DNA from 4 places in the Streptomyces sp. NPDC056231 genome. Region 2 is predicted to be linked to each of the others. Evidence: riboswitches for the same ligand, from Rfam matches in the RefSeq annotation. Region 2 holds a riboswitch; each other region holds the start of a gene.
What was found. A riboswitch is a leader RNA that binds a small molecule or an ion and turns the genes downstream of it on or off. The one in region 2 is predicted to bind cobalamin.

Region 1: another riboswitch for cobalamin. It lies ahead of ACNPQM_RS00720 (prenyltransferase/squalene oxidase repeat-containing protein); the one in region 2 lies ahead of cobN (cobaltochelatase subunit CobN).
Region 3: another riboswitch for cobalamin. It lies ahead of ACNPQM_RS12300 (ABC transporter substrate-binding protein); the one in region 2 lies ahead of cobN (cobaltochelatase subunit CobN).
Region 4: another riboswitch for cobalamin. It lies ahead of ACNPQM_RS27415 (ribonucleoside-diphosphate reductase subunit alpha); the one in region 2 lies ahead of cobN (cobaltochelatase subunit CobN).

Annotation. Positions count from the first base shown of each region.
Region 1 is NZ_JBLVKW010000001.1:157,096-164,500, forward strand. Features, by position in the region: gene ACNPQM_RS00710 (aldehyde dehydrogenase) at 1-1,132, opposite strand, end outside; gene ACNPQM_RS00715 (MBL fold metallo-hydrolase) at 1,411-2,451, shown strand; cobalamin riboswitch at 2,483-2,617, shown strand; gene ACNPQM_RS00720 (prenyltransferase/squalene oxidase repeat-containing protein) at 2,724-3,992, shown strand; gene ACNPQM_RS00725 (SCO2322 family protein) at 4,034-4,675, shown strand; gene ACNPQM_RS00730 (energy-coupling factor transporter transmembrane protein EcfT) at 4,672-5,841, shown strand; gene ACNPQM_RS00735 (ABC transporter ATP-binding protein) at 5,841-7,405, shown strand, end outside.
Region 2 is NZ_JBLVKW010000003.1:35,679-43,083, reverse strand. Features, by position in the region: gene cobN (cobaltochelatase subunit CobN) at 272-3,871, opposite strand; cobalamin riboswitch at 3,943-4,079, opposite strand; gene cobG (precorrin-3B synthase) at 4,309-5,601, shown strand; gene ACNPQM_RS03840 (precorrin-8X methylmutase) at 5,658-6,284, shown strand; gene ACNPQM_RS03835 (precorrin-2 C(20)-methyltransferase) at 6,287-7,405, shown strand, end outside.
Region 3 is NZ_JBLVKW010000011.1:102,202-109,606, forward strand. Features, by position in the region: gene ACNPQM_RS12285 (IS110 family transposase) at 693-1,889, shown strand; gene ACNPQM_RS12290 (ISAs1 family transposase) at 1,938-3,230, shown strand; gene ACNPQM_RS12295 (hypothetical protein) at 3,227-4,054, opposite strand; cobalamin riboswitch at 4,335-4,458, shown strand; gene ACNPQM_RS12300 (ABC transporter substrate-binding protein) at 4,497-5,483, shown strand; gene ACNPQM_RS12305 (FecCD family ABC transporter permease) at 5,480-6,535, shown strand; gene ACNPQM_RS12310 (ABC transporter ATP-binding protein) at 6,532-7,320, shown strand; gene ACNPQM_RS12315 ((2Fe-2S)-binding protein) at 7,317-7,405, shown strand, end outside.
Region 4 is NZ_JBLVKW010000042.1:44,334-51,738, forward strand. Features, by position in the region: gene ACNPQM_RS27380 (GntR family transcriptional regulator) at 1-545, shown strand, start outside; gene ACNPQM_RS27385 (DUF3311 domain-containing protein) at 786-1,040, shown strand; gene mctP (monocarboxylate uptake permease MctP) at 1,037-2,686, shown strand; partial or broken gene ACNPQM_RS27395 (N-acyl homoserine lactonase family protein) at 2,760-2,846, opposite strand; partial or broken gene ACNPQM_RS27400 (GNAT family N-acetyltransferase) at 2,849-3,097, shown strand; gene ACNPQM_RS27405 (RNA-guided endonuclease InsQ/TnpB family protein) at 3,113-4,330, opposite strand; partial or broken gene tnpA (IS200/IS605 family transposase) at 4,405-4,794, shown strand; cobalamin riboswitch at 4,934-5,066, shown strand; gene ACNPQM_RS27415 (ribonucleoside-diphosphate reductase subunit alpha) at 5,210-7,405, shown strand, end outside.

The sequences.
Region 1 (7,405 bases), on a different contig from region 2:
TGTCGACGGATCCGAAGAGGGTCGGCTCGACGTACCAGCCGCGTTCCTGGGAGGCCGGACGGCCGCCGCCCGTAAGGACCTTGGCGCCTTCCTCCTGACCGATCCGGATGTAGTCGAGGGAGCGCTGCTGCTGGCGCTGCGCGACCAGCGGGCCGAGTTCGGTGGCGGGGTCGAGCGGGTCACCGACCTTCAGCGCACCCGCTGCGGCGGCGAACGCCTCGGCGGTCTCGTCGTAGCGGGAGCGCGGGACGAGGATGCGGGTCTGGGCGACGCACGCCTGGCCGTTGATCATCCAGGCGAACGGGACGATGCCCGCGACGGCCGTGTCCAGATCGGCGTCGGGAAGGATGACAGCGGCGGACTTGCCGCCGAGCTCCAGGGTGACCCGGGTGAGGTTCCGGGAGGCGACCTCCATGACCCGGCGGCCCGCCGCGACCGAGCCGGTGAACGACACCTTGTCGACGCCGGGATGCCCGACCAGGTACTCGCTGACCTCACGGTCCGCCGGAAGGATCGACAGCACCCCCTCCGGCAGCCCCGCCTCGGCGGCGATCTCGGCCAGGATGTAGGCGTCCAGCGGGGATTCGGGCGAAACCTTGAGCACGGCGGAGCAGCCGGCCAGCAGGGCGGGCGCGAGCTTGGCGGCAGCGGTGAACTGCGGGACGTTCCACGGCACGACGGCCGCGACCACCCCGACCGGCTCCCGGCGCACCAGCAGCGGCCCGAGAGCGCCGTCGCGGCGCTCCTCGTACGGGAAGGTGCGGGCGACAGTGATCGCCGCGTCCCACACCATCATCGCGGCGAGCGACTGCACCATCACGCTGGAGCTGTACGGAGTTCCGTTCTCGGAGCTGATGACGCGGGCGATCTCCTCGTACCGCACGGCGAACGCGTCCTTGATCCGCGTGACCACCTCGATCCGCTCGTCCAGGGACGCGCGCGGCCAGGGCCCTTCGTCGAAGGCCCGGCGGGCAGCGGTGACGGCCCGGTCCACATCCGCTTCGCAGGCGTGCGGCACCCGGCCGATGACCTGCTCGGTGTGGGGCGATATCACCTCGATGACGTCCCGGCCGAGCGGATCGACCAACTCCCCGCCGATGAACAGTTTTCCGTGTTCCACAAGCTCGGTCATGGCTGCTGCCTCCCGCGACCCGGCACGTACCGACTCCGCACCTGACTTCACACCTGACTCCGTGTCAGAACTGATATCAGTTCCAGTTCCAGGAGTCCACGCATCGGACATCCACCACATCTTCCCCTTCGATCCGCGGTGACCGGGGGAACTACGTTCCCTCGCTGACCCGTTGACCCGAAACCGATAGCCGTCCTGGGCTACTAATGGAACGAGTTCTCGTTACAGTGGGCGTGGCGCAACACAGCCGCGGGCGGGGACGGGAGAGGGGAAGCCCCATGACACAGGTGACCGAGCACGGTGGCGGCGTGTGGTCCATCAAGGTCCCGATCCCGGACAACCCGCTCGGCCACACCCTGGTGCACGTCCTCGACACCGATCGCGGGCCGGTCCTCGTCGACACCGGCTGGGACGACCCCGACGCCTGGGACACCCTGGTCGCCGGAGTCGCCGCCGCGGGTGTGGACATCGCCGGCATCCACGGCGTGGTCATCACCCACCACCATCCCGACCACCACGGACTCTCCGGACAGGTCCGCGAGGCGTCGGGGGCGTGGATCGCGATGCATGCCGCGGACACGGCGATCGTGCGCCGTACCCGTGAGTCCGAACCGGGCACCTGGCTGACCTACCTGGCGGCGAAGCTCGCCGCGGCCGGCGCACCCGAGGAGCACCTCGCCCCGCTGCGCGCCGCCCGCACGGGCGGCGGCCGGATGCGCACGCTACCCGGACTGCGCGCCGCCCTTCCGGACCGGGAGATCGTCCCCGGCGAGCTGCTCGACCTCGCGGGCCGGCGGCTCCGGGCGATCTGGACGCCGGGCCACACCCCCGGCCATGTCTGCCTGCACCTGGAGGAGGACCATCCGGCCGATCTGCCCGGCCGCGGCCGCCTCTTCTCCGGCGACCATCTGCTGCCCGGGATCAGCCCCCACATCGGGCTGTACGAGGACCCGGACGACGCGGCGGTCACCGACCCCCTGGGCGACTACCTGGACTCACTGGAGCGCATCGGCCGGCTCGGGGTCGCCGAGGTGCTGCCCGCCCACCAGCACGCGTTCACGGACGCGGCGGGACGCGTACGGGAACTCCTCGACCATCACGAGGAGCGGCTGACCGGACTGCTCGCTCTGCTCGCCACCCCGTTGACGCCGTGGCAACTGGCCGAGCGGATGGAGTGGAACCGGCCCTGGGAACAGATCCCGTACGGCTCGCGGAACATCGCCGTCTCCGAGGCGGAGGCCCATGTGCGCCGGCTGGTGAAGCTGGGGCGCGCGGAGGCGGTGCCCGGCAGCGGGCCGGTGACGTACGTCGCGGTGTGAGGCAGCCCTCCGCCCGAGGTGAGCGTGCTACGTCCCGGTAGAGTGTGCGAGTCGTCATCATGCCCGTTCAGGGGGAAGCCGGTGCAAATCCGGCACTGACCACGCAACCGTGAGCCGCCGACACAGCGGTGAGTCGGGCTGCCCTGTCCGCGGTCGTGACCGGCTCGCGTCACCGGAACCCCGGTGACCGGCACCGTCGAGGAATACGGGGCCGGAGCCTGGTGCCTGTGTGTGCCTGTGCCCGGTTCCCCACAGGAGAGGCCCAGCCCGCCATGACCGTACGCCGCAGCGCAGCAGCGCTCGCCGCCATCGCCACCGTGCTCTGTGCGGCCGCTGCCCCGGCCGCGGTCGCGGCGCCGTCTCCCTCCCCCACCCCGTCCGTCGCGCTGCCCTCCGGGCTGTACGGCACCAAGGACCCGACGTACGACGGGGTCTGGCGGCAGTCGCTGGCGTTCCTCGCCCAGCGCGTCGAGGGGGTCGTGCCCGCGACGAAGTCGGTGGACTGGCTGATCGCCCAGCAGTGCGCGAACGGCGCCTACGCCTCGTACCGCGCCGATGTCTCCAAGGCGTGCGACGCCAAGACCACGCTGGACACCAATGCGACCGCCGCCGCGGTGCAGGCGCTGGCGGAGGTCGGCGGGCACGGCGACATCGTCAACAACGGCGTCCGCTGGCTGAAGTCCATCCAGAACGAGGACGGCGGCTGGGGCTACAACCCGGGCTCCCCCAGCGACGCCAACTCCACCTCGATCGTGATCGGCGCGCTGGCCCGGCAGGGCCAGCGGATCGGCGACATGACGAATCCTGGCGGCAAAACCCCGTACGACGCGCTGCTCGCTCTCGCGATCCCGTGCGGCGGCCCGGACGGCGGCGCGTTCGCCTACCAGCCCGACAAGGGCGGGAAGCTCGCCGCGAACGCGGACGCCACCGCGGCCGCCGTGCTCGGCTCGATGGGCAAGGGGATGGCCGCCGGAGACAACGCCGCGGTCGCAGGCAAGCCGCCGGCCTGCCGGAAGGGCGACGTCGTCAAGCCGGAGCAGGCCGCCCGGAACGGCGCCTTCTACCTCGCGGACGCCCTCGCGAAGAACGGCAACCACCTGAACCTGCCGCCGATGCCGGGCGCCGACGACACCACCCCGCAGCCCGACGTCGGCAACACCGCGGACGCGGTCGTCGCCCTGGCCTCGGCCGGCCACAAGAACAAGGCGGCCGGCGCGGTCGGCTGGCTGCAGAAGAACTCCAGGAGCTGGGCCGAGGAGGGCGGCCCCGCCGCCTACGCCCAGCTGGTCCTGGCCGCGCACGCGACCGGCGCCGACGCCCACGACTTCGGCGGCGTCGACCTGATCCGGGAACTGAACGCGAGCGGACCCGCGCCCGCCGCCGTCATCACGCCCAGTGAGACCCCGGACGACTTCTCGGCCGAGGCCGGCACCAGCGACGACGCCGGTCTCGGAGTGTGGTGGCTGGTCGGTATCGGCCTCGCCGCCGGTGCGGGTATCGGCTTCCTGATCAGCAGCCGCCGGAAGCCCCAGCAGCCGTGAACCGAGCGGGAAATCGTGCGGGGAATGCGTTCGGCGGACGGGTGGCCGTCGCGCTGCTGCTGGTGCTCGGCGCCGCTCTGACCGTGCTCGGCGCGGGCACCGCCCATGCGGCCGGCTACCGCTACTGGTCGTTCTGGGAGGGCAAGGGGTCCGGCTGGGCCTATGCCACCCAGGGCCCCTCGCTCGTCCGGCCCGCCGACGGGTCGGTGCAGGGCTTCCGGTTCTCCGTGAGCGAGGACTCCCAGGACTCGGCGAAGCCGCGCCGCGCCCCCGACTTCGCGACGGTCTGCGCGGACACCCCCGCCAAGGGCGGCACCAAGCGCGTCGCGCTCGTCATCGACCCCGGCGCGCCGGCGGACGCCCCGGCCGGGGAGACACCGCCCGCGCTGCGCACCGCCTGCGCGCAGGTGGCCCCCGGGGCGAGCACCGCCGAGGCGCTCGCCTCGGTGGCCAAGCCGCTGCGCTACAACAGCGATGCCCTGCTCTGCGCGATCTCCGGCTACCCCGCCTCGGGCTGCGGCGAGCAGGTCTCCGGCGGCGGGCACACGGCGTCCGCCTCTCCCTCGTCCACCCACCCCGGGAACGGGCGCAGCGGTCCGTCCACCGGGGTGCTCGTCGGGCTCGGTGCCGTCCTGCTGCTCGGCATCGCCGCCGTCCTGCAGGCCCGCCGCCGACGCGGATGACCGCCTCCCCCGGCGCGGCCCGGCTCAGCCATGCGCTGCGGGCGCCCGCGGCGACCCGCAGCAATGCCCTGCCCGCCGGGGCCTGGTGGCTGTGGGCGCTCGGGCTGGCCACCGCCGCGTCCCGGACCAGCAATCCGCTGCTGCTCGGACTGCTGGTGGGCGTGGCCGGGTATGTCGTGGCGGCGCGCCGTACGGACGCGCCGTGGGCGCGTTCGTACGGGGCGTTCATCAAGATCGGGCTGTTCGTCGTCGCCGTTCGGCTGCTGTTCTCCGTCTTCCTCGGCTCGCCGATCCCCGGTACGCACCTGGTGTTCACTCTCCCTGAAGTCCCGCTGCCGGACTGGGCGCAGGGCGTCAGGATCGGCGGCCGGGTCACCGCCGAGCAGCTGCTCTTCGCGCTGTACGACGGGGCGAAGCTGGCCACGTTGCTGATCTGCGTCGGCGCGGCGAACTCGCTCGCCAACCCGGCCCGGCTGCTGAAGTCGCTGCCGGGTGCGCTGTACGAGGCGGGAGTCGCCGTCGTCGTCGCGATGACGTTCGCGCCGAACATGGTCGCCGATGTGGCGCGCCTGCGCACCGCACGTCGGCTGCGGGGCCGCCCGACCGGGGGCATCCGGGCCGTTCTGCAGATCGGACTGCCGGTGCTGGAGGGTGCGCTGGAGCGGTCGGTGGCGGTGGCGGCGTCGATGGACGCGCGCGGGTACGGGCGTACGGCGCAGGTCCCGCCCGCCGTCCGGCACACCACGAACGTCCTCACCCTCGGCGGTCTGCTGGGGGTCTGCGCCGGTACCTACGGCCTGCTGGCCTCGCAGGGTGCGGTCTACGGGCTGCCGCTGCTGCTCGCCGGGCTCGTCGCCGCTGCGGCCGGGCTGCGGCTCGGCGGCGCCCGCTCGGTCCGTACCCGCTACCGGCCCGACCGGTGGGGTGTGCGGGCCTGGCTGGTGGCGGGGTCGGGTGCGGTGGTCGCGGCGGCGATGATCCTGGCGGGCAGCGTCGACCCGGAGGCGCTGCACCCCGGGGTCGTCCCCCTGGTCGCGCCGGTGTTCCCGCTGTGGCCCGCTGCGGCGGTGCTGATCGGGTTGCTGCCCGCGGTGGTGGCGCCCGCGCCACCACCGGCGGGTGGTCCGGCCGACGCTCCCGTCGCGCACTCCGAGAAGGGACAGTGATGATCCGGTTCGAGCAGGTCTCGGTGCAGTTCGAGGGCATGGCGCACCCCACCCTGTCCGGCGTCGATCTGACGGTCCCGGAGGGTGAGTTGGTGCTGCTCGTCGGTCCGTCGGGGGTCGGCAAGTCGACGCTGCTGGGGGCCGTCTCCGGTCTCGTGCCGCACTTCACGGGCGGCACGCTGCGCGGCCGGGTCACGGTCGACGGCCGCGACACCCGTACTCACAAACCACGCGAACTCGCCGATCTGGTCGGCACGGTGGGCCAGGACCCGCTCTCCCATTTCGTCACCGACACCGTCGAGGACGAGCTGGCGTACGGCATGGAGTCGCTGGGGCTCGCCCCTGACGTCATGCGGCGGCGGGTCGAGGAGACCCTCGACCTGCTGGGCCTCGCGGGACTGCGCGACCGGCCGATCGCCACGCTCTCCGGCGGCCAGCAGCAGCGGGTCGCGATCGGCTCGGTGCTGACCCCGCACCCCAAGGTGCTGGTCCTGGACGAACCGACGTCCGCTCTGGACCCGGCGGCGGCCGAGGAGGTCCTCGCGGTGCTCCAGCGGCTGGTGCACGACCTGGGCACGACGGTCCTGATGGCGGAGCACCGGCTGGAACGCGTCGTCCAGTACGCGGACCAGGTCGTCCTCCTGCCGTCGCCGGGCGCCGCACCCGTGACGGGTGCGCCCGCCGACGTCATGGCCGTGTCGCCGGTCCACCCGCCGGTGGTCGCGCTGGGACGGCTGGCGGACTGGGAACCGCTGCCGCTCTCCGTGCGTGATGCGCGACGCCGGGCGACCGGGCTGCGGGAACGGCTGGCGTCGGCAGAGCCGCCGTCGGCCGTCCCGTCGGCGGCGCCCGCCGCCCCGGCACCGCTGCCCGACGCCCCGGTACGGCGTGGGCTGTTCGGACGCCGTCGCGCACCCGGTGCAGAGCCCGCTCCGGGTCCCGCGGGGGAAGCAGCCGTCCGGGCCGAGGGTCTGGGGGTGCGGCGCGGTCGCGTCGAGGCGCTGCGCCGGGTGACGTTCTCCGTCACGCCCGGCGAGACCGTCGCCCTGATGGGCCGCAACGGCGCGGGCAAGTCCACACTGCTCGCCACCCTCGTCGGCACGGTCGAGCCCACGGCCGGCACCGTTCACGTGGGCGGCCTGGCTCCGCACCGTACGCCGCCGCGCGACATGGTGCGCCGGGTCGGACTCGTACCGCAGGAACCGCGCGATCTGCTCTACGCGGACACGGTCGCCGCCGAGTGCGCGACGGCTGACACGGACGCGGGCGCCGCGGCGGGCAGCTGCCGGGCCCTGGTCTCCGAGCTGCTGCCGGACGTGCCGGACGACACCCACCCGCGCGACCTCTCCGAGGGGCAGCGCCTCGCCCTGGCTCTGGCGATCGTGCTGACCGCGCGCCCCCCGCTGCTGCTGCTCGACGAGCCGACGCGTGGTCTGGACTACGCGGCGAAGGCCCGCCTGATACGCGTGCTGCGCGGTCTGGCCGCCGAGGGCCATGCGATCGTCCTGGCGACCCACGATGTGGAGCTCGCCGCCGAGCTGGCCCACCGGGTGGTGATCCTCGC
Region 2 (7,405 bases):
CTGCCGATTCTTCCCGGCGGTCCACGGGCGTCCGGCGCACGCACCTGTTCGCCGGCCGCCTGCTTTTCGGCCGGCACGGGTCCGGTACGGCCTGTTCCCTCACGGGCGGCCGTCCGACCGCCCTCCGGAGGGACGGCCGGCCGGGCGGCTCACGCGTGACCGGCGGCGGTGCGGCCGGACCGGACGCGGGGAATCCGGCGAGAGGACGGCGCGGGCGGGTGTGGCGCCCCGTGCGGAACGGAGCGCCACACCCACGTACGCCTGTCGGCCCTCAGTCCTCGCCCTCCAGGTCCCCCTCCGTCTCCAGGAACGCCTGGCGCAGCGCCTCCAGTACCGCTGGGTCCGGCTTGGCCCACATGCCGCGGGACTCGGCCTCCAGGAGCCGTTCGGCGATGCCGTGCAGGGCCCAGGGGTTGGCCTGCTGCAGGAATTCGCGGTTGGTCGGGTCCAGGACGTACGTCTCGGTGAGCTTGTCGTACATCCAGTCGGCGACCACGCCCGTCGTCGCGTCGTAGCCGAAGAGGTAGTCGACCGTCGCGGCGAGTTCGAAAGCGCCCTTGTAGCCGTGGCGGCGCATCGCCTCGATCCACTTGGGGTTGACCACGCGGGCGCGGAAGACGCGGGACGTCTCCTCGACGAGGGTGCGGGTGCGGACCGTCTCCGGGCGGGTGGAGTCGCCGATGTACGCCTCCGGGGCGGTGCCGCGCAGGGCGCGGACCGTGGCCACCATGCCGCCGTGGTACTGAAAGTAGTCGTCCGAGTCCGCGATGTCGTGCTCGCGGGTGTCCGTGTTCTTGGCGGCCACGGCGATGCGCTTGTACGCCGTCTCCATCTCGTCGCGGGCCGGGCGCCCGTCGAGTTCGCGGCCGTAGGCGTAACCGCCCCAGACGGTGTAGACCTCGGCGAGGTCGGCGTCGGTGCGCCAGTCGCGGCTGTCGATGAGCTGGAGGAGACCCGCTCCGTAGGTGCCGGGGCGGGATCCGAAGATGCGGGTGGTGGCCCGGCGTTCGTCGCCGTGTTCGGCGAGGTCGGCCTGGGCGTGCGCCCGGATGTGGTTCTGCTCGGCCGGTTCGTCGAGGGAAGCGGCGAGACGTACCGCGTCGTCGAGCAGGCCGATGGTGTGCGGGAACGCGTCCCGGAAGAAGCCGGAGATGCGCAGCGTCACATCGATGCGCGGACGGCCCAGCTCGGCGAGGTCGATCGGTTCCAGGCCGGTGACGCGGCGTGAGGCGTCGTCCCAGACCGGGCGGATGCCGAGCAGCGCCAGTGCCTCGGCGACGTCGTCGCCGGAGGTGCGCATCGCGCTGGTGCCCCAGAGGGAGAGGCCGACCGAGGTGGGCCACTCGCCGTTGTCGGTGCGGTAGCGCTCCAGGAGCGAGTCGGCCAGGGCCTGGCCGGTCTCCCAGGCGAGGCGGGACGGGACCGCCTTCGGGTCGACGGAGTAGAAGTTGCGGCCGGTCGGCAGGACGTTGACCAGGCCGCGCAGCGGGGATCCGGAGGGGCCCGCCGGGACGAAGCCGCCGTTCAGGGCGTGGACCGTGTGGTCGAGTTCGGCGGTGGTGGCGGACAGCCGGGGGACCACCTCGCGGGCGGCGAAGTCGAGGATGTCCGCGACCGGTCGGGGATGCGATGCCGTGACGGTCGCGACCGCCGCCGGGTCCCAGTCCGCGTCCTCCATCGCCTGGACCAGGGCGCGTGCCTGCTCCTCGGCCTCGTCGGCGGTGGTGCGGGTGGCAGCGGACTCGTCCAGCCCGAGTGCCTCGCGCAGGCCGGGCAGCGACGCCGTACCGCCCCAGATCTGGCGGGCGCGCAGGATCGCCAGGACCAGGTTGACCCGGTCCGCACCGGCCGGGGCACCGCCCAGGACGTGCAGGCCGTCGCGGATCTGGGCGTCCTTGATCTCACAGAGCCAGCCGTCCAGATGCATGATGAACTCGTCGAAACCCTCGTCGTCCGGGCGGTCGTCGAGCCCGAGGTCGTGGTCGAGCTTGGCGGCCTGGATCAGGGTCCAGATCTGGGCGCGGATCGCGGGCAGTTTCGCCGGGTCCATCGCGGCGATCTGGGCGTGCTCGTCCAGGAGTTGCTCCAGGCGCGCGATGTCGCCGTAGCTGTCCGCACGGGCCATCGGCGGCACGAGGTGGTCGATCAGCGTGGCGTGGACGCGGCGCTTGGCCTGCGTGCCCTCGCCCGGGTCGTTCACCAGGAACGGGTAGACGAGCGGGAGATCGCCCAGTGCCGCGTCCGGGCCGCAGTCCGCGGACAGGCCCGCGTTCTTGCCGGGCAGCCACTCCAGGTTGCCGTGCTTGCCGAGGTGGATCATCGCGTCGGCCGCGAAACCACCGTCGTCCCGCGCCGCCGCGATCCAGCGGTACGCGGCCAAGTAGTGGTGCGAGGGCGGCAGATCGGGGTCGTGGTAGATCGCGATCGGGTTCTCGCCGAAGCCGCGCGGCGGCTGGATGAGAATGAGGAGGTTCCCGCGGCGCAGGGCGGCGAGCACGATGTCACCCTCCGGATTGCGGGAGCGGTCCACGAACATCTCGCCGGGCGGCGGACCCCAGTGCTGCTCGACGGCGTCGCGGAGTCCGTCCGGGAGCGTGGCGTACCAGCGCCGGTAGTCGGCGGCCGGGATACGGACCGGGTTGCGGGCCAGCTGCTCCTCGGTCAGCCACTCCTGGTCGTGGCCGCCGGCCTCGATCAGGGCGTAGATCAGCTCGTCGCCGTCGCCGGAGACCAGGCCGGGGAGTTCGTCCTCGGGCCCGAAGTCGTAGCCCTCGGCGCGCAGTCGCCGCAGCAGGGCGACGGCGCTGGCGGGGGTGTCGAGCCCGACGGCGTTGCCGATACGGGAGTGCTTGGTCGGGTAGGCGGAGAGGACGAGTGCCAGGCGCTTGTCCCCGGCCGGGATGTGGCGAAGCCGTGCATGGCGTACGGCGATTCCGGCGACGCGTGCGGCGCGTTCGGTGTCGGCGACGTACGCGGGCAGTCCGTCCTCGTCGATCTCCTTGAAGGAGAACGGGACGGTGATCAGCCGGCCGTCGAACTCGGGGACCGCGATCTGGCTGGCCGCGTCGAGCGGGGAGACACCCTCGTCGTTGTCCTCCCAGTCGCTGCGCGAGCTGGTCAGGCAGAGCGCCTGCAGGATCGGTACGTCGAGTCCGGTGAGCGCACCCGCGTCCCAGGACTCGTCGTCGCCGCCCGCCGATGCCTCGGCGGGCCGGGTGCCGCCCGCGGCGAGGACGGTGGTGACGATGGCGTCGGCGGCGCGCAGTTCGTCGATGAGTGCGGGTTCCGGGGTACGCAGCGAGGCGACGTACAGGGGGAGGGCGCGAGCGCCCGCGTCCTCGATCGACCGGCAGAGCGTGTCGACGAACGCGGTGTTCCCGCTCATGTGGTGGGCGCGGTAGTAGAGCACCGCGACGGTCGGGCCGTCACAGGTGCGCGCGGTGCGCTCCAGGGGTCCCCAGGACGGTGCGGGCGCCGGGGGCTCGAAGCCGTGGCCGGTCAGCAGCACGGTGTCGGACAGGAACCGGGCCAGCTGGTCCAGGTTGGCCGGGCCGCCGTGCGCCAGGTAGGCGTGGGCCTCGGCGGCGATCCCGATCGGGACGGTGGAGGCGGCCATCAGCTGGGCGTCGGGGGCCTGTTCGCCGGTGAGGACGACGACCGGCCTGCCGGTGGCGAGGACCTGGTCGAGCCCTTCCTGCCAGGCGCGGACACCGCCGAGGAGGCGTACGACGACGAGGTCGGTGCCGTCGAGGAGAGCGGGGAGGTCGTCGAGCGGCAGGCGCGAGGGGTTGGCGTAGCGGTAGGTCACCGGACCGTCCGCGGCGCGGGCGCTGAGCAGGTCGGTGTCGGACGTCGACAGGAGCAGGATCATGCGGCGTCGGGCCTTCCTCGGGGTGTCCACGCCCCGGGCGGTGTCGGAATGAGGTCTCCCCTGCTCGAGCGGCGCCGAGAGCTTGGGGAAGGGAGTTCCTGACTCGCCCGGCCGTCCAGACCGGACTCACAGTGGCGGGACCGCGCCGGACTCGCACCGGGCTTCCTCCCCTATCGCCGTCTCAGAGCCTGTCGGGTGACCTCTGATCGGGCGGCCACGCCCTGGCACGCACGCTTCCCGCGTTGCCGAAATGTCCTGGTAGCTCCGCTACGAGGACATCCCGCCGCCTTGGAACCGCACGCACCAGGCCGCGTCCGCTATCCGATCGAAGGTCACCCGACAGGCTCTCAGGCGATGTCGGGCCGGATGGCCCGCTGCTAGGCATAGTAAGGGCCGTACATCGGATGGGATTCATACAGCTCAGAATGATGGTCGGTATGCTCGCCGCCATGTCCACTTCCGACACCCCGCCATCGGCCCCGGGGGAGCCCGTCTCCCGTGACCGCGGCGATGCCTGCCCGGGTTCGCTGCGGCTCCACCGGGCGGACGACGGCGCGCTGGCGCGGGTCCGGGTCCCCGGTGGCGTGCTGACTGCCCGACAGGCGGACGCGCTCCACGCTGCCGCGCGGGAGTTGGGCGACGGTGAGCTGCATCTCACTTCTCGGGGCAATGTCCAGTTGCGCGGCCTCGGCCCGGAGTGCGGCGGACGGCTCGCCGAACTCCTGGGCGGGGCAGGGCTGCTGCCGTCCCGGAGCCATGAGCGGATACGCAACGTCGTGGCCTCCCCGCTCTCCGGGCTCGACGGCCGGGGCCACCGGGACGTCCGGCCGTGGCTGACCACGCTGGACGCGCTGTTGTGCGGAAGTGACAAAGCGGCCGGGCTGTCCGGCCGCTTTCTCTTCGCGCTGGACGACGGCCGTGGTGACGTCGATGCCCTGGGTGCGGATGTGACGTTGCTGGGGCAGAGCGACGGGAGCGCGCTCCTGCGGATCGGGGCCGCGGAGGCAGTGCTGAGGGTCCCCGGGGGCGATGCGCCGCGCGCGGCGCTCGTCGCCGCCGAGGCGTTTCTGGCGGCGGCGCGGGAGACGGGCGCCTGGCGGGTGAGCGAACTGCCTTTCGCGGCAGAAGAGTTGCTGGAGCCGGTGCGGGTGGCGCTGGGGGTGGCCGGTGCCGCGGAGCGCGTACCGCAGGCGACGGCGGCGCAGGAGCCCGCGTACGGCGTCGTCGGCACCGCGGCCTGTGTGGGAGTGCCGCTCGGGCGGCTCACCGCTGCGCAGTGGACGAGCCTGTCCCGCGTGGGCCGCGAGCTGCGGCTGACCCCGTGGCGGAGCGTCGTCGTGACGGGCGTGACGCCCGGCGAAGCGGCGGCTCGGCTGCGCGAGTGGGATGCGGCCGGACTGATCACCGGACCCGGCTCCGCGTGGACGGGGGTCGGTGCGTGCATCGGCCGGCCCGGCTGTGCGAAGTCGCTGGCAGATGTGCGGGGCGACGCGGAGGCCTTCGTACGGGCCGCCGGAGAGCCCCTGGCCGGGCAGCTCCCCGTTCACTGGTCCGGCTGCGAACGCCGCTGCGGTCACCCCAAGGGCGCCTGGGCAGACGTCGTCGCCGTTCCGGGCGGGCACCAGGTGGCCCAGGTCCGCGGCGGCGAACGGGGCGCCCCCGTGACGGTCCACGGCAGCCCGTCCGACCTGGCCGCCGCGGTGAACGCCGCCCGCCGCGCCCGTATCTGAACCACCGACCCGAGGGCGCTGCAGCCCGACCACCGACCGGAGAGAGCGAAACCACCGTGTTCCAGTACGAGAAGGACGGACCGGCGATCTACCGCCAGTCCTTCGCCACCATCCGCGCCGAGGCGGATCTCGCGGGGCTGCCCGCCGACATCAGCCAGGTCGCGGTCCGCATGATCCACGCCTGCGGCATGGTCGACCTCGTACGCGACATCGACTTCACCCCGGGGGTCGTGGCCGGTGCCCGCGCGGCGCTGCGCTCCGGTGCGCCGATCCTGTGCGACGTGGCCATGGTCGCCAGCGGGGTCACCCGCAAGCGGCTGCCCGCCGGCAACGAGGTCATCTGCACCCTGTCGGACCCCACGGTCCCCGATCTCGCCAGGAAGCTGGGCACGACCCGCAGCGCCGCGGCGATGGAGCTGTGGCGGGACCGCATGGAGGGGGCGGTGGTGGCCGTGGGCAACGCACCGACCGCCCTGTTCCGGCTGCTTGAGATGATCGAGGAAGGTGCTCCGCGCCCGGCCGCCGTCATCGGTGTGCCCGTCGGCTTCGTCGGGGCCGCCGAGTCCAAGGACGCCCTGGCCGACCATCCGTCCGGTCTGGAACACCTGGTCGTACGGGGCCGTCGCGGCGGCAGTGCCATAGCCGCGGCCGCGCTCAACGCGATCGCCAGCGAGGAAGAGTAAGAGTGAGCGAGCAGAACACGGGCCGGCTGTACGGGGTGGGGCTCGGTCCCGGCGATCCGGCACTGATGACCGTACGCGCCGTGCAGATCATCGCCGAGGCCGATGTCATCGCCTATCACAGCGCCCGTCACGGACGGTCCATCGCGCGCTCCATCGCCGCCGAGCACATCCGCGCGGACCACATCGAGGAGAAGCTGGTCTATCCGGTCACGACGGAGACCACCGACCACCCGGGCGGCTACCGGGGTGCGATGGAGGAGTTCTACGGCGAGGCCGCGGCCCGGCTGGCCGTGCACCTGGACGCCGGGCGGACGGTGGCGGTGCTCGCCGAGGGCGACCCGATGTTCTACGGCTCGTACATGCACATGCACAAGCGGCTCGCCGACCGGTATCCCACCGAGGTGATCCCCGGGGTCACGTCGGTCAGCGCCGCCGCCGCCCGGCTCGGCACCCCGCTGGCCGAGGGCGAGGAGGTGCTGACGATCCTCCCCGGCACGCTGCCGGAGGAGGAGCTGACGGCCCGCCTGGCCGCCACCGACGCCGCCGTGGTGATGAAGCTGGGGCGCACGTTCCCCGCCGTGCGGCGCGCCTTCGAGGCCTCCGGGCGGCTGGACGAGGCGCACTACGTGGAGCGCGCCACGATGGCCGGGGAGCGTACCGGCGAGCTCGCCGACACCGACCCGGACTCCGTTCCGTACTTCGCTGTCGCGGTGCTGCCCAGCCGGATCGACGCGCCCCGGCCGGAGGCGGCCGAGGACGCGGAGCACGTGGGTGAGGTCGTGGTCGTCGGGACCGGTCCCGCCGGGCCGCTGTGGCTGACCCCGGAGTCTCGCGGGGCGCTGGCCGCCGCCGACGACCTCGTCGGCTACACCACGTACCTGGACCGCGTCCCGGTCCGCCCGGGGCAGGCCCGCCACGGCTCCGACAACAAGGTGGAGTCGGAGCGTGCCGAGTTCGCCCTCGACCTGGCCCGGCGCGGACGCCGCGTGGCCGTGGTCTCGGGCGGCGACCCGGGGATCTTCGCCATGGCGACCGCCGTCCTGGAGGTCGCCTCGCAGGACGCGTACGCCAAGGTGCCGGTGCGGGTGCTGCCCGGGGTGACCGCGGCCAACGCCGCAGCC
Region 3 (7,405 bases), on a different contig from region 2:
TCGACGACGGGACAAAGCCCGGGGTGACCAGCCACGATCGAGCAGAACTACGGGAAGCACTTCGGCGGATCAAGCTGCTGGAGCAGCAGAACGAGGTTCTGCGCCGGGCCGCGGCCTACCTGTCGCAGGCGCATTTGCCGGGAAAGGATCTACTCGCTCGTGAAAGAGCTGGCCGTGGACGGGGCGGCCCTCCGGGCCGCGTGACCGAACCTGTCACCCGAACCTGCATCTGGCCCGACCGCCAAGGTGGCTCCTCGGAAGGCAGTCACGCCAGGAAGCTCAACCGGACCCGACGGTCTGTGTTATTGGTGTTCGTGTCCACCAAACTCCGTTAAGGCAACCCCACGGTAGCCGCAGGCTCGAGGCCAGGGCTTCGGCGTAGTTGCGTGACGCCCGGTTCGTGGCGATCTATCAGTTCAGCAGTGCCCCGGAACGTGACAGGCACGGGATTCCAAGATCATGGAGTCCTACCTTTCAGGGGTGGGCTTGCACTGGTCACTCGTAAGATCGGTCGGCCCAGGGGCTCTGGGTATGGCTGTCATGGAGGAGCCGATGGGATGGCTCAGAGAACATGGCCGCCCGGGGCCCCGCGACGACTCGACCGCCAATTGGGATGTGCGACTTGATCGCTCTGTAGGACTACGTCGGCGAGGTCGTCTGCTTGATCGGTTTGTGACGACGAGCTGACGGAGGTGGCCGTGCCCCGGATCTGGGCCGGAGTGGACATCGGCAAGGAGCATCACCGCTGCGTGGTGCTCAACGATCGGGGCGAGCGTCTGCTCTCCCGCCGGGTCCTGAACGACGAAGCGACCCTGCTTGAGCTGATCCTCAACGTCCTGGACATCGACCAGGACGTGCTGTGGGCAGTGGACATCAACCACGGCGGTGCCGCGCTGCTGATCGGCCTGCTGCTCAACCACGACCAGCCCATGTCCTACCTCACCGGCCTGGCCGTCCACCGCGCCTCGGGCACCTACCGCGGCGAAGCCAAGACCGACGCGAAGGACGCCTTCGTCATCGCCGACCAGGCACGCATGCGCCGTGACCTGGGTCGGCTGCGGCCCGGCGACGAGATAGCGGTCGACCTGCGCATCCTCACCACCCGCCGCACTGATCTGGTCAGCGACCGCACCCGCCAGATCAACCGTCTTCGTGCCCAACTGCTTGAATACTTCCCCGCGTTGGAACGCGCACTGGACCTGACCAACAAGGGCCCCGTCGTTCTCCTGACGGGCTACCAGACCCCGGCCGCCATCCGCCGCACCGGCGCCCGGCGCATCGAGACCTGGCTGCGCAACCGCAAAGTCCGAGGTGCCGAGACCCTGGCGAAGGCCGCTCTGGAGGCGGCGCAGGCCCAGCAGACCGCACTGCCAGGAGAGAAGCTCGCCGCCGCCATGGTGATCCGCATGGCCAAGGCGGTAGCGGCCCTCGACGACGAGATCGCCGAGCTCGACGCTCTCATCGAGGCCCGGTTCCACGAGCACCCGCACGCCGACGTGATCCGCAGCCTGCCCGGGATGGGCAGCCAGCTCGGGGCCGAGTTCGTCGCTGCCACCGGCGGTGACCTGGACGCCTTCGCCAGCGCGGACCGCCTGGCCGGCTACGGCGGCGTGGCCCCGGCTTCCCGGGACTCCGGTCGGGTCAGCGGCAACCTTCATCGCCCCCGCCGCTACCACCGCGGCCTGCTGCGGGTCTTCTACCTCTCCTCGATGGCCAGCTTGAAATCCTGCCCCGCATCGCGGACCTACTACGACCGCAAACGCGCCGAGGGGAAGGGGCACAAGCAGGCCCTGATCGCGCTCGCGCGGCGACGAGTGAACGTCCTGTGGGCGATGATCCGCGACGGAGCGCGCTATCAGGCAGCACCACCAGTCACGACGGCGGCTTGACAACGGCATTGGGATGTTCTCTACGCCCCGTGATCCGAGTGGAAGACCGTGCCTGCCGACGCATCATCGCTGATCCCGCCTGCTCTTGACCAGCTCCGCGAGCATCCCGGGGTCGTGTCCGACGAGGGCCCGCGCCTGCTGGAGCGGCTGGCCGAGGTGCCCGACCCGCGAGACCCACGCGGCGTACGGCACGCTCTGGTTGCCGTGCTCGCGCTGACCGCGTGCGCGGTTCTGGCCGGGGCAACCTCTGTGCTGGCCGTCAGCGAGTGGATCGCCGATGCCCCGCCGCACATCCTGGAACGCCTCGGCATACGCCTCGACCCACTGTTCCCGAAGCGGTTCCTGCCTGCGGAAACGACGGTCCGACGGCTGCTGGCCCTCATCGACGGCGACGCGCTGGACCGGGCGGTCGGACGCTGGCTCACCGACCGTCACCCGAAGGCGGCGGGGCTGCGCGGCCTCGCAGTGGACGGCAAAAGCCTGCGCGGCGCGGCCAAAGCGAAGGGCCGCAAGATCCACCTGCTCGCCGCACTGGAGCACACCACCGGCCTGGTCCTGGCCCAGCTGGACATCGGCGAGAAGACGAACGAGATCACCTGCTTTAAGCCGCTGCTGGACACCGTCGCCGACCTGGCAGGAACCGTCGTCACCAGCGACGCGATGCACACCCAGCGTGAGCACGCCGACTACCTTCTTGGCTGGGGCGCCCACTACATCGTGATCGTCAAGGGTAACCAGAAGAAGCTGCGCCGGCAGCTCAAAACCCTTCCCTGGCAGCAGATTCCGTTTCAGGGCCGCACCCAGGGCATCGGCCACGGCCGCTCGGAGATCCGCCGGATCAAGGTCGCCACCGTGAACAGCCTCCTTTTCCCCGGAGCCCGCCAGGCCGTCCAGATCAAACGCCGACGCACCGACCGCAAGACCGGCAAGACCACCGTCAACACGGTCTACGTCGTCACCAGCCTGACCGCCGAGCAGGCCACCGCGGCCCAGATCGCCGAACTCGTACACGACCACTGGAAGGTCGAGGCCCTGCACCGCATCCGCGACACCACCTTCGCCGAGGACGCCTCCCAACTGCGGACCAGCAACGCGCCCCGCACCATGGTCACCTGGCGCAACCTCACCATCGGACCCCTCCGCGCGGCCGGAGTGAAGAACATCGCGGCCGGCCTCCGCCGCAACGCCCGCGACCCTCGCCGCCCCCTCACACGGCCTGCGGGTGCGCGAACGCGCCGGCCACGGCACCGAGCGTCTGACCGCCGCGATCGATCTCGCGATCCAGGCCCTGGGGCCCGCACCGGCGGAACCTGCCTGATGAGGGGCACCGGGAGGTGTTAGCACTGAGAGGCGTCCTGCTTGGCGGCCTTCGCTCGGTCACCTTCCGGCATCGCGGCCCTCACCAGCTCCGCGGAGCGGATGGTGCGGGTGCCCCGCGAGACCCTCAGCCGCACCTGGGCGCCGGTCGCGATGCCCTGCGAGGCCGCGGGCAGCGCCCAGGCGGTGGTCACGTCCGTGTTCCCCTCGTCGAGGGCCAGGAACCGGGCCACCTCCTTGCCCTTGCGCGACTCCATCCGCAGCACCTCACCGGTGATCGTGTCGGGCTCCCGCCGCTCCAAGCAGGCGAGTGCCAGGAAGTACGTCGCCAGCACGCCGAAGGCCGCGATCGCCGCCAACTCGCCGAGCAGGGGCCCCTCGTGGGCCGCCGCATCGCTGAACCAGCCGTGGCTGCCGCTCGCGAAGTTGCCGGGCATCATCGCCAGGAACGCCACGAGCAGTGTCCAGCGGCTGAACTTGCCGGCCACCACAAGGCCGAGCAGCGCGCTGCCCACCCAGCCGGCGCTCAGCACCAGTCCCGGCCGGCGCAGCGAGCCGCCGCTGTGCGCGTCGACTGCGACCGCCCAGTCGGGCTGCCGCAGCATCGCGAAGGCGCAGAGGCCCACCGCGACCACGCCCGCCGCGGCCGCCAACTGCAGCAGCCGGATCGTCGAGCCGCCGAAGCCGGGGCGCAGCCGCGGGTAGCGGATCCGCACCGGGCGCCAGGTCCCTCCGTATGAGGACCAGACGCGTCGCCGGTCTCCGGAGTCGAAGCCAAGGAGCCGGCCGGTCAAGCTGGTGACGCCGAGCGCGGTCCCGTACGCGAGATAGCGGTCCCATACCGTCACGGATGCAGGCGGCAGCTGGGCGAAGTCCTCGTGCGCCGTCAGCCAGGCTCGCAGTCCGGCCCAATGCCCAAAACCGGCCGGGCCTGGACGAACTTTCCGTGGCGAACCGCATCTGTCCCACGTCCAGTTGGTGAGGAAAGAGACCCGCGAGAGCGTTCGAGCCTGCGGTTCCGAGCGTAACCGTCCGCATTACCGGTCGTCGTCGCGGACATCGGCGTCCAGGGCCGGCCATGGTCGGTAGTGCAAGGGTCAGGCCCTGCCGGAATACACGGTCTGACAGAATGGGCTTCGAAACTCAGGCGACGTGCGTCAGGAAACCGGTGTGAATCCGGTACGGTCCCGCCACTGTGACCGGGCTGCAGCAGCCCGGAAGCCAGATACTGGCCGCGCCGCCTTCTCGTACGACCCAGGGGACGAGGACATCCCCCGGAAAGGCTCGGCCATGCCCCGGATCCGCCGTGTACCACTCGCACTCATACCGCTGCTCCTCCTGCCGCTCACCGGCTGCGGCTCCGGAACGGGCGGCGAGAGCAAGGCAGAAGCCGCACCGGCCGCCGACGGTTTCCCCTACACGGTCACCAACTGCGGTACGAGGACGACCTTCGACGCCCCGCCGAAGCGGGCTGTCACCATGAACCAGCACGTCACCGAGGTCATGCTGGCCCTCGGGCTTCAGGACCGGCTGGCCGGGACGGCCTACCTGGACGACAGCATCCTGCCGAAGTACCGGTCCGCGTACGCCGGAACCAAGGTGCTCGCGAAGGAGTACCCCTCCAAGGAGGTGCTGCTCGGCGCCAACCCCGACTTCGTCTACGGCGGGTACAGCAGCGCCTTCGACAAGGCCAAGGGCCGGGACCGGGCGGGGCTCCAGAAGGACGGCATCAACACCCGGCTGAACATCGAGAACTGCGCCAAGGGCAAGGTCGGTATCGATCAGCTCGCCACCGAGATCACCCAAGTCGCCCGGGTCTTCGGCGTACCGGAGCGCGGCAAGAATCTGCTTGCCGAGGAGCGGCAGAAGATCGCGACGGTCGAGGCAGAGCTCAAGGGCTCCTCGCGTCCCTCGGTGTTCGTGTACGACTCCGGCGACAGCTCCGCGTTCACCGCGGGCGGTAAGGGCATCGGCAACGAGATCGTCCGGCTCGCCGGGGGCAGGAACGTCTTCGCGGACCTCGACGCCACCTTCGGCGACGTGTCCTGGGAGCAGGTCATCAAGCGCAAGCCCGAGGTGGTCGTGATCTACGACTACGGAGGCACCACGGTGGCGGCCAAGAAGAAGCGGCTGCTGAACGATCCGGCGCTCGCGGACGTGCCGGCGATCAAGAATAAGAAGTTCGCGGTACTCCCGCTGTCCTCGGCCGTGCTCGGTGTCCGGGTCGCCGACGCCGTGCAGGGCCTGGCCGGGCAGCTGCACCCCGGCACTCCGTGAGCGCGGAGTCCGCCCGCCCCGGTCCGAAGTCCGTCCTCCGCTCGACCCCCGTCGTGATCGGCGTTCTCACGGTGCTGCTGCTCGCGGCGGCGGTGGCCGGTCTGGCGCTCGGCCCGGTACGGATTCCGCCGGGCGAGGTACTGAGTACGGTCCTGGGTGGTGAACGCACCGGTGCGTACCCGACGATCGTGTGGGAGGTGCGACTGCCCAGGGTGCTGCTCGGGGCCGTCGTCGGCGCCGGGCTGGCCCTGTCGGGCACGGTGCTCCAGGCGCTGGTGCGTAACCCGTTGGCCGATCCGTTTCTGCTGGGCGCCTCGTCCGGGGCATCAGCGGGCGCTGCCGTGGTCGTCGTGATGGGGGTCGGCGCCGGGGCGGCCACCGACGTGGCCCTGCCCATTGCCGCGTTCGCCGGGTCCATGGCCGCGCTGGTCGCCGTCTACGCGATGGCCCGGCGCGGCGGCACCATGACAACGGGCCGGCTGATCCTGGCCGGGGTGGCGATCCAGTACGTGCTGTCCGCGTTCACCAGCCTGATCCTGGTGCTGTCCTCCCGGGCCGAGCATGTGCGGGCGATCCTGTTCTGGACGCTGGGCGGCCTGGGTGGCGCCCGTTGGGACCAACTGGCGCTGCCCGCCGCAGTATTGGGCGTCGGGGCCGTACTCCTGATCAGTCTGGCCCGTCCGCTGGATCTGCTGCTTACTGGGGAGGAAGGGGCCCGCAGCCTCGGCCTGGACCCCGGACGCTTCCGGGGCGGCGTCTTCGTGCTGGTGTCACTGATCATCGGCGTGCTGGTCGCCTACAGCGGGGCGATCGGCTTCATCGGCCTGATGATTCCGCACGCCGCCAGGATGATCGTCGGCGCGTCCCACCGCAGACTCCTGCCGGTGACCGCGCTCGGCGGGGCCGTCTTCCTGCTGCTGGCCGATCTGCTGGCGCGGACCGTGGCAGCCCCCGAAGAGATTCCCGCCGGGGTGATCACTGCCCTGGTGGGCGGCCCGTTCTTCCTCTGGCTGCTGCGCCGCTCCAGCCGTACCGAAGGAATCACCGGATGAGCCCGGCACCGTCCCCGACGGCGCTCGCCGCCGACGGGATCAGCTACGAGGTGGCCGGCCGTACCCTTCTCGACGCGGTCACGCTGGACGCCGCCCCCGGCGAGACGGTCGGCCTGGTCGGGCCGAACGGCAGCGGCAAAACCACCTTCCTGCGCTGCGTGTACGGCGCCCTGCGCCCCGCGGCGGGTCGGGTCCTGCTGGACGGAGCGGACGCCGCGGCCCTCGGTGTGAAGGAACGGGCCCGCCGCGTCGCCGTCGTACCGCAGGACAGCCCCGGTACCTTCGGCCTGACCGTACGACAGGTCGTGGCAATGGGCCGAAGCCCACACAAACGGTTCTGGGAGCAGGACGACGCCGACGACGCCCGCCGCATCGACCAGTCGCTGCGGCGCGTCGGCGCGGCGCCCCTGGCCGACCGGCGGTTCGAAGAGCTGTCCGGCGGGGAACGGCAACGGGCCTTGATCGCCCGCGCCCTGGTCCAGGAACCGGGGCTGCTGGCGCTCGACGAACCCACGAACCATCTGGACATCCGCTACCAGCTGGAGATCCTCGGCCTGGTGAGAACGCTGGGCACCACCAATCTGCTGGTGCTGCACGACCTCAACCTGGCCGCTTCCTACTGCGACCGGTTGTTCGTCCTCAGCGCCGGACGACTGGTGGCGTCCGGCTCCCCGCACGCGGTACTGACGGAAGAACTACTGGCCGAGGTCTACGGGATACGATCCCGGATCGGCGTCCACCCGGTCACCGGCTCCCCCAACGTCGTCTACCTCCCGCTGTCATGAGTGACGACACTTTCCCCGTCTGGACGCCCTTGCCGCACGGGCCACGCTGGCAGGTCACTGAAGGCGAACCGTCCGCGAGCGAAGC
Region 4 (7,405 bases), on a different contig from region 2:
TGGAGCGCATCCAGGGCAAGGGCACATTCGTGGCCAAGCCGAAGGTCTCACAGGCCCTGCAGCTCACCTCGTACACCGAGGACATGCGCGCCCAGGGTCTGGAACCGACCTCTCAACTCCTGGACATCGGATATGTCACGGCCGACGACACCCTCGCCGGGCTGCTGGACATCACAACCGGCGGCCGGGTGCTGCGGATCGAGCGACTCCGCCTGGCCAGCGGTGAACCGATGGCCATCGAGACCACGCACCTTTCGGCCAAACGTTTTCCCGCGTTGCGTCGTTCGCTGGTGAAGTACGCCTCGCTCTACACGGCGCTGGCCGAGGTGTACGACGTACGGCTCGCCGAGGCCGAGGAGACGATCGAGACCTCGCTCGCCACCCCGCGCGAAGCCGGCCTGCTCGGTACGGACGTGGGCCTGCCGATGCTCATGCTGTCCCGTCACTCCCTGGACGGACGCGGCGAACCGGTCGAGTGGGTGCGGTCTGTGTACCGCGGCGACCGTTACAAGTTCGTGGCGCGTCTGAAGCGGCCGACCGACTGAGACCGACCGGCACATGGCGACGCCGCCTCCCATGTGCCGGTCGGTCCAGGACCGCGGACCAGCTCCTGACCGGACAACTGTCGGCCCCGGACAGAGCATCAGGAGTCGGTCCGCCGGGCAGAATCCCCTCCAGCGGCTCCGTCACCCTTTTGCTGGACAGGGGGGTGACGGTGACCGGAGGACTCCCCTAGATTTCCTGCGCATGACGACAGGTGATCAGCGAGGGGACGGAGGCACCACATGCCCGAGGAAACAGACGCGAAGCCACCGACAGTCACACCGGTGAGAGTGCTCATCGCCCTCTGTCTCGCCGCCCCGTTCGTGGCGATGCTCTGGGTGGGTTCGTACGCGAAGGTGGACCCCACCTTCATCGGCATCCCGTTCTTCTACTGGTACCAGTTGGTCTGGGTGCTGATCTCCACGGCGCTCACGATGGTCGCGTACAAGCTCTGGCAGCGTGACCAGCGCGCCCGCAAGGGGGGTGCGTCGGCATGAAGGACGGCGTGAACGGCGTCGCGCTCGGCGTCTTCATCTTCTTCTTCCTGGCCGTCACGGTCATCGGCTTCATGGCCGCGCGCTGGCGCAAGGCCGAGAACGAGGCCAGCCTGGACGAATGGGGCCTGGGCGGCAGGTCGTTCGGCACCTGGGTCACCTGGTTCCTCCTCGGCGGCGACCTCTACACCGCGTACACCTTCGTCGCCGTACCCGCCGCGGTCTACGCAACAGGAGCGGCCGGCTTCTTCGCGGTCCCGTACACCATCCTGGTGTACCCGCTGATCTTCACCTTCCTGCCGCGCCTGTGGTCGGTCTCGCACCGGCACGGGTACGTCACCACCTCGGACTTCGTCCGAGGTCGCTTCGGATCGAAGGGTCTGTCGCTGGCGGTCGCCGTCACCGGCATCCTCGCCACGATGCCGTACATCGCGCTCCAGCTCGTCGGCATCCAGGCGGTGCTGGACGTGATGGGCGTCGGCGGCGGCGAGAACACCAACTGGTTCGTCAAGGACCTGCCGTTGCTGATCGCGTTCGCGGTGCTCGCCGCCTACACGTACTCCTCCGGGCTGCGCGCCCCCGCGCTGATCGCGTTCGTCAAGGACGGGCTGATCTACCTGGTCATCGCTGTGGCGATCATCTACATCCCGATCAAGCTGGGCGGATTCCACGACATCTTCGCCGCCGCGCAGGAGAAGTTCGCGGGCCCGCCCGGAGGGAAACCGACCGGCGCGCTGGCTCCCGCCGAGGCCAAACAATGGACCTACGCCACTCTGGCGTTGGGCTCGGCGCTGGCACTGTTCATGTATCCGCACTCGATCACGGCGACGCTCTCCAGCCGCAGCCGCAATGTGATCCGGCGCAACACCACGATCCTGCCGCTGTACTCGCTGATGCTGGGCCTGCTGGCGCTGCTCGGCTTCATGGCGATCGCCGCCGGGATCCAGGTCGATAACGGCCAGTTGGCCATCCCGCAGCTGTTCGAGAACATGTTCCCGGACTGGTTCGCGGGTGTCGCGTTCGCCGCCATCGGCATCGGCGCGCTGGTGCCCGCCGCGATCATGTCGATCGCCGCGGCGAACCTCTTCACCCGGAACATCTACAAGGACTTCCTGAAGCCCGACGCGACCCCGGAGCAGGAGACCAAGGTCTCCAAGCTGGTGTCGCTGCTGGTGAAGGTCGGCGCGCTCGCCTTCGTCCTCACCATGGACAAGACGGTCGCGATCAATTTCCAGCTGCTCGGCGGGATCTGGATCCTGCAGACGTTCCCGGCGCTGGTCGGCGGCCTGTTCACCCGGTGGTTCCACCGCTGGGCGCTGCTCGCGGGCTGGGCGGTCGGCATGGCGTACGGCACGCTCGCCGCGTACGGAGTGGCGATCCCGACCCAGGCGCACTTCGGCGGCTCCTCGAAGGAAATCCCGGGGATCGGCGAGATCGGCTACATCGGTCTGACGGCGTTCGTGCTGAACGGTGTGGTGACCCTGGTACTGACCTTCGTCCTGAACGCAGTGAAGGCCCCGGCGGGCGTCGACGAGACCTCCCCGGCGGACTACACGGCGGACGCGGGCGACCCGGGCGTCCAGGTGGAACTCCCCTCGGCCAGGCCCGAGTCGAGCCCGTCACCCGACGCGAGCCCATCCGCCGGCTAGAAGACTGCTGAAAATCTTGTCGAAGGGTCCAGTCCTGTCCTGGGTAACCGGGTATCGCCTGGGGTGGATGTTCTCAGCCGCTCCGACGGGGCGGCTCCCAGACCGAGCAGTCGTGTGCGAAGAGCACGCGTCGGGGGTCGAAGTCGGTGAGCCGCTCCAGCAATGCTCGCCGTCGCACGGGAGACGCGCGGCCTTGGCGCCGGCGAGGCGCTCGTACAGGCCCGTATCGACCGGGCTCCCGGCACGGAAGGCATCGCGCGGCTCGTCCTGTCGACGACGCCGGCCATGCTCGCGGCCCACCGGGGCTACCGCCGCCTGGGCTTCGTACGGACTCCGGAGCGCGACTGGGATCCCATTCCAGGTCTCCCGCTGCTCACGTACAGCCTGAGCCTGTCAACTACCCGTCGCTGAGGCGATGGGCTTGCGTTACGCGACATCACTGGCGGTGATGCGTTGTCCGCGTTCAGCCGTCCGCCGTGGAGGCGGGACGGCAGGGGCCGTTGACGGGGCCCCGCGTCGCCACAACGTCCACGCGCGGGCGCGGATGTTGCGGGAGCCGTTCCGGTCGGCGTGATCAACGAATCCGCACGACCGGCACACGAACCGGGCCTGGGAGACCCGGTTCGCCTTGTCGATGTGCCCGCACTGGGCGCAGGTGCGGGAGGTGTACGCCGGGTCGACGTACACCACCGGCACTCCTGCCCGGCGGGCCTTGTACACGATGAACTCTCCCAGCTGGGCGAAGGCCCCGGTGTGGAGCGTGGCCCGTTGGGGCTTGCGAAGCCGTACCCTCGCCCGGATGCCCGTGAGGTCTTCCAGGGCGATTCCGCGCGAGGTGCGTTCAGCCTCGGCCACGATATGTTTCGCGATCTTGTGGTTGATGTCCCGGGCCCGCCGCGCGTCCTTGCGGCGCCGCCGTACGGCGCGGCGCATGGCGGACTTGGTGTTCTTCTTCTGCAGCTTGGTGCGCAGCTTCCGGTCGCGGAGCCGCATGCGGTTTAACTGCCGTCCGGCCATGATGCGGCCGTCCGAAGTGGTGGCGATGTTCACGATCCCCAGATCAACCCCAAGGAAATCCACCGGATCGGTATTCAGTTCCGCTTCGGGCACCTCGCAGGTCGCGACCAGGTACCAGCAGCCGTCCCGGCACACCAGATCCGACTCACCCTTGCGATAGCGGGCGAGGGTGGCCAGCTGCTCCGTACTGCCGGTGAACGCGACTCCCTTGACCCGCCCGGCAGTCGTCCAGATCGAGACGGTGCGCGTGTCCATCTGCCAGGACAGCATCCGGTCGTCATAGGGCTGGGCCGCATGAGACCGGAAGGAGACCGGCTTGCCGGTGGTCTGGCGGTGGCGCTTCGTGCCGGGCCTGCCGAGGTTCCCCGCCCGCAGGTTCGCCTGCAGCGTGGTGTACGCGTCGCAGGTCTTCTTGATCACGTGCTGGGCGGCCTGCGCTCCCAGCCCCCACCGCTCCTTCACCTCGGCGTAGGTGTGCTCGCGCAGCGCGAAGTTCCGGAACGTTGCCCTCTCGAACGCAACCTCACTCGCCCACGAGGCTGCCTCGTTGCAGGCACGCAGGGTCGCCTCAAGTGCCGCCGCCTGCACGGACGTCGGTAAGAGCTTGACCTGCACCACCAGCTTCACCCGGCCAGACTAACGCCCAAGATTGACCCACGTCCTGAGATTAGGCACTACACACCGATATACACGGAGGAAGAATGATCATTCACACCCTGCACGCCCACTTGGTCTTCATCCCCACATATGGCGGGGCGTGTTCACCGACGAGATCCTGATGCGCTGCGCGCAGGTCATGGGGGGACGTAAGCGGACTTCGGTACCACGCTGGTCGAGTTCAACGGCAAACAGGACCAAGCACGTTCATCTCCTGGTCCACTACCCGCCCAAAGTCGCGCTCTCCGAACTCGCCGGCTGCCTCAAGGACGCCTCCAATCGCCACCTCCGACAGGACTCGCCCGACCCCACCCACAAGCACCTGTGGGGCCAGCACTTCTGTCTGGTCACCGTCCCGCTTCGCCCCGTCCTGCGGCGGGGCACCCCTGTCCCTCATCAAGGAGTACATCGAGCAACAGAAACGACCCACCTGACCTTCGAAACTGTTCCAGCACTCCGCACCTACGAGCCACGGGAAACAATTCCTCCCGGGCCCAAGCATCGGGGCTCCTTGTACGATCATGCTGAACCCGTACGACACAACATGTGGGGGCCGCCTCATCGGGCGGCCCCCACATGTATGCTCATGCTCGCTGTCGCTGCAGGGAAATCCGGTGCGAATCCGGAACTGTCCCGCAACGGTATATTCGGGTCCCTTTTGCGCACCCTGAAAGTCCGAGGACCTGCCGACAGCGCGTCCGGCTCGACCGATCCGGACGCCCAGACGTCCGGGCCTCGCGGATGGGCCGGTGGACGCCGCACGCAGTGCTGCCCTCCTTCTTCGGGCATGCCTCCGTGTGGCTGCCCCGCTCACCCGCCGGCCCCGAGCCGAGCGAGGGAGAGCACCACGTGACCATCGCGCCAGCCGATCCGGCTTCAGTCGCCGAGTCCGCGGGAACCACGAACGACGGACCTGGGACCGCACTGCTGCGGACCCTGACCGACCTCACTGCCGATCTGCCCGACACCGACCCCGGCCGCGTCGCCGCCGCCGCGCTGCGCGGACGCAACGCCGCGTCGGACGAGTCGGAGTTGCGCACGCTGGCCACCGAGGCCGCCGCGGGTCTGATCGCCGAGGACCCCGCGTACTCCCGGCTCGCCGCCCGCCTCCTGACCCGCACCATCGCGGACGAGGCAGCCGGTCAGGGCGCGCTGTCGTTCTCCGCCTCGGTCGCCGTCGGCCACCGCGAGGGTCTGATCGCGGACCGTACGGCCGCGTTCGTGGCGCTCCACGCGGCCCGGCTCGACGCGCTGGTCGAGCAGTCCCTCGCCGACGGCGCCGACGACCGGTTCGGCTACTTCGGGCTGCGGACACTGCACAGCCGCTATCTGCTGCGCCACCCGCTCACCCGCCAGGTCATCGAGACGCCGCAGCACTTCATGCTGCGTGTCGCCGCCGGCCTCGCCGAGGACGAGTCGGTGCGCGCACTGGACGAGGTCGCCGCGCTGTACGGTCTGATGAGCCGCCTCGACTACCTCCCCTCCTCCCCCACACTCTTCAACTCCGGCACCCGGCACCCGCAGATGTCCTCCTGCTATCTGCTGGACTCACCGCTGGACGAGCTCGACTCCATCTACGACCGCTACCACCAGGTGGCGCGGCTCTCCAAGCACGCGGGCGGCATCGGCCTCTCGTACTCCCGGATCCGCGCCCGCGGTTCGCTGATCCGCGGCACCAACGGGCACTCCAACGGCATCGTGCCGTTCCTGAAGACGCTCGACGCTTCGGTCGCCGCAGTGAACCAGGGCGGCCGCCGCAAGGGTGCCGCCGCCGTCTACCTGGAGACGTGGCACGCCGACATCGAGGAATTCCTGGAGCTGCGCGACAACACGGGCGAGGATCAGCGGCGTACGCACAACCTCAACCTGGCGCACTGGATCCCGGACGAGTTCATGCGCCGGGTCGACGCGGACGGCGACTGGTCGCTGTTCTCCCCCGCCGACGTGCCGGAGCTGGTCGATCTGTGGGGCGACGAGTTCGACGCCGCCTACCGGGCCGCCGAGGCCAAGGGCCTGGCCCGCAAGTCGATGCCCGCGCGTGAGCTGTACGGCCGGATGATGCGGACGCTCGCCCAGACCGGCCAGGGCTGGATGACGTTCAAGGACGCCTCCAACCGGACGGCCAACCAGACCGCCGAGCCGGGCCGCGTCGTCCACTCGTCGAACCTGTGCACCGAGATCCTCGAAGTCACCGACGACGGCGAGACCGCCGTCTGCAACCTCGGTTCGGTCAACCTCGGTTCGTTCGTGGCCGACGGCGGCATCGACTGGGAGCGGCTGGACTCCACCGTCCGTACCGCCGTGACGTTCCTCGACCGGGTCGTCGACATCAACTTCTACCCGACCGAGCAGGCCGGCCGCTCCAACGCCCGCTGGCGTCCGGTGGGGCTGGGCGCGATGGGGCTCCAGGACGTCTTCTTCCGGCTGCGGCTGCCGTTCGACTCCCCCGAGGCCCGCGCGCTCTCCACGAAGATCTCCGAGCGGATCATGCTCGCCGCGTACGAGGCGTCCTGCGACCTCGCCGAGCGGTCCGGGCCGCTGCCCGCCTGGTCCGAGACACGCGCCGCCCGCGGCGTGCTGCACCCCGACCACTACGACACCGAGCTGAGCTGGCCGGAGCGCTGGGACGCGCTGCGCGCCCGGATCGCGAAGACCGGCATGCGCAACTCGCTGCTGCTCGCCATCGCTCCGACCGCCACGATCGCCTCGATCGCCGGGGTGTACGAGTGCATCGAGCCGCAGGTCTCCAACCTCTTCAAGCGCGAAACGCTCAGCGGTGAGTTCCTCCAGGTCAACGCCTATCTGGTGAACGAGCTGAAGCAGCTTGGCGTGTGGGACGCGCGGACCCGCGAGGCGCTGCGCGAGGCGAGCGGCTCGGTACAGGGCTTCGCCTGGATCCCGGAGGACGTACGGGCGCTCTACCGCACGGCGTGGGAGATCCCGCAGCGCGGTCTGATCGACATGGCGGCGGCGCGTACGCCGTTCCTGGACCAGAGTCAGTCGCTGAACCTGTTCCTGGAGACGCCGACGATCGGCAAGCTCTCC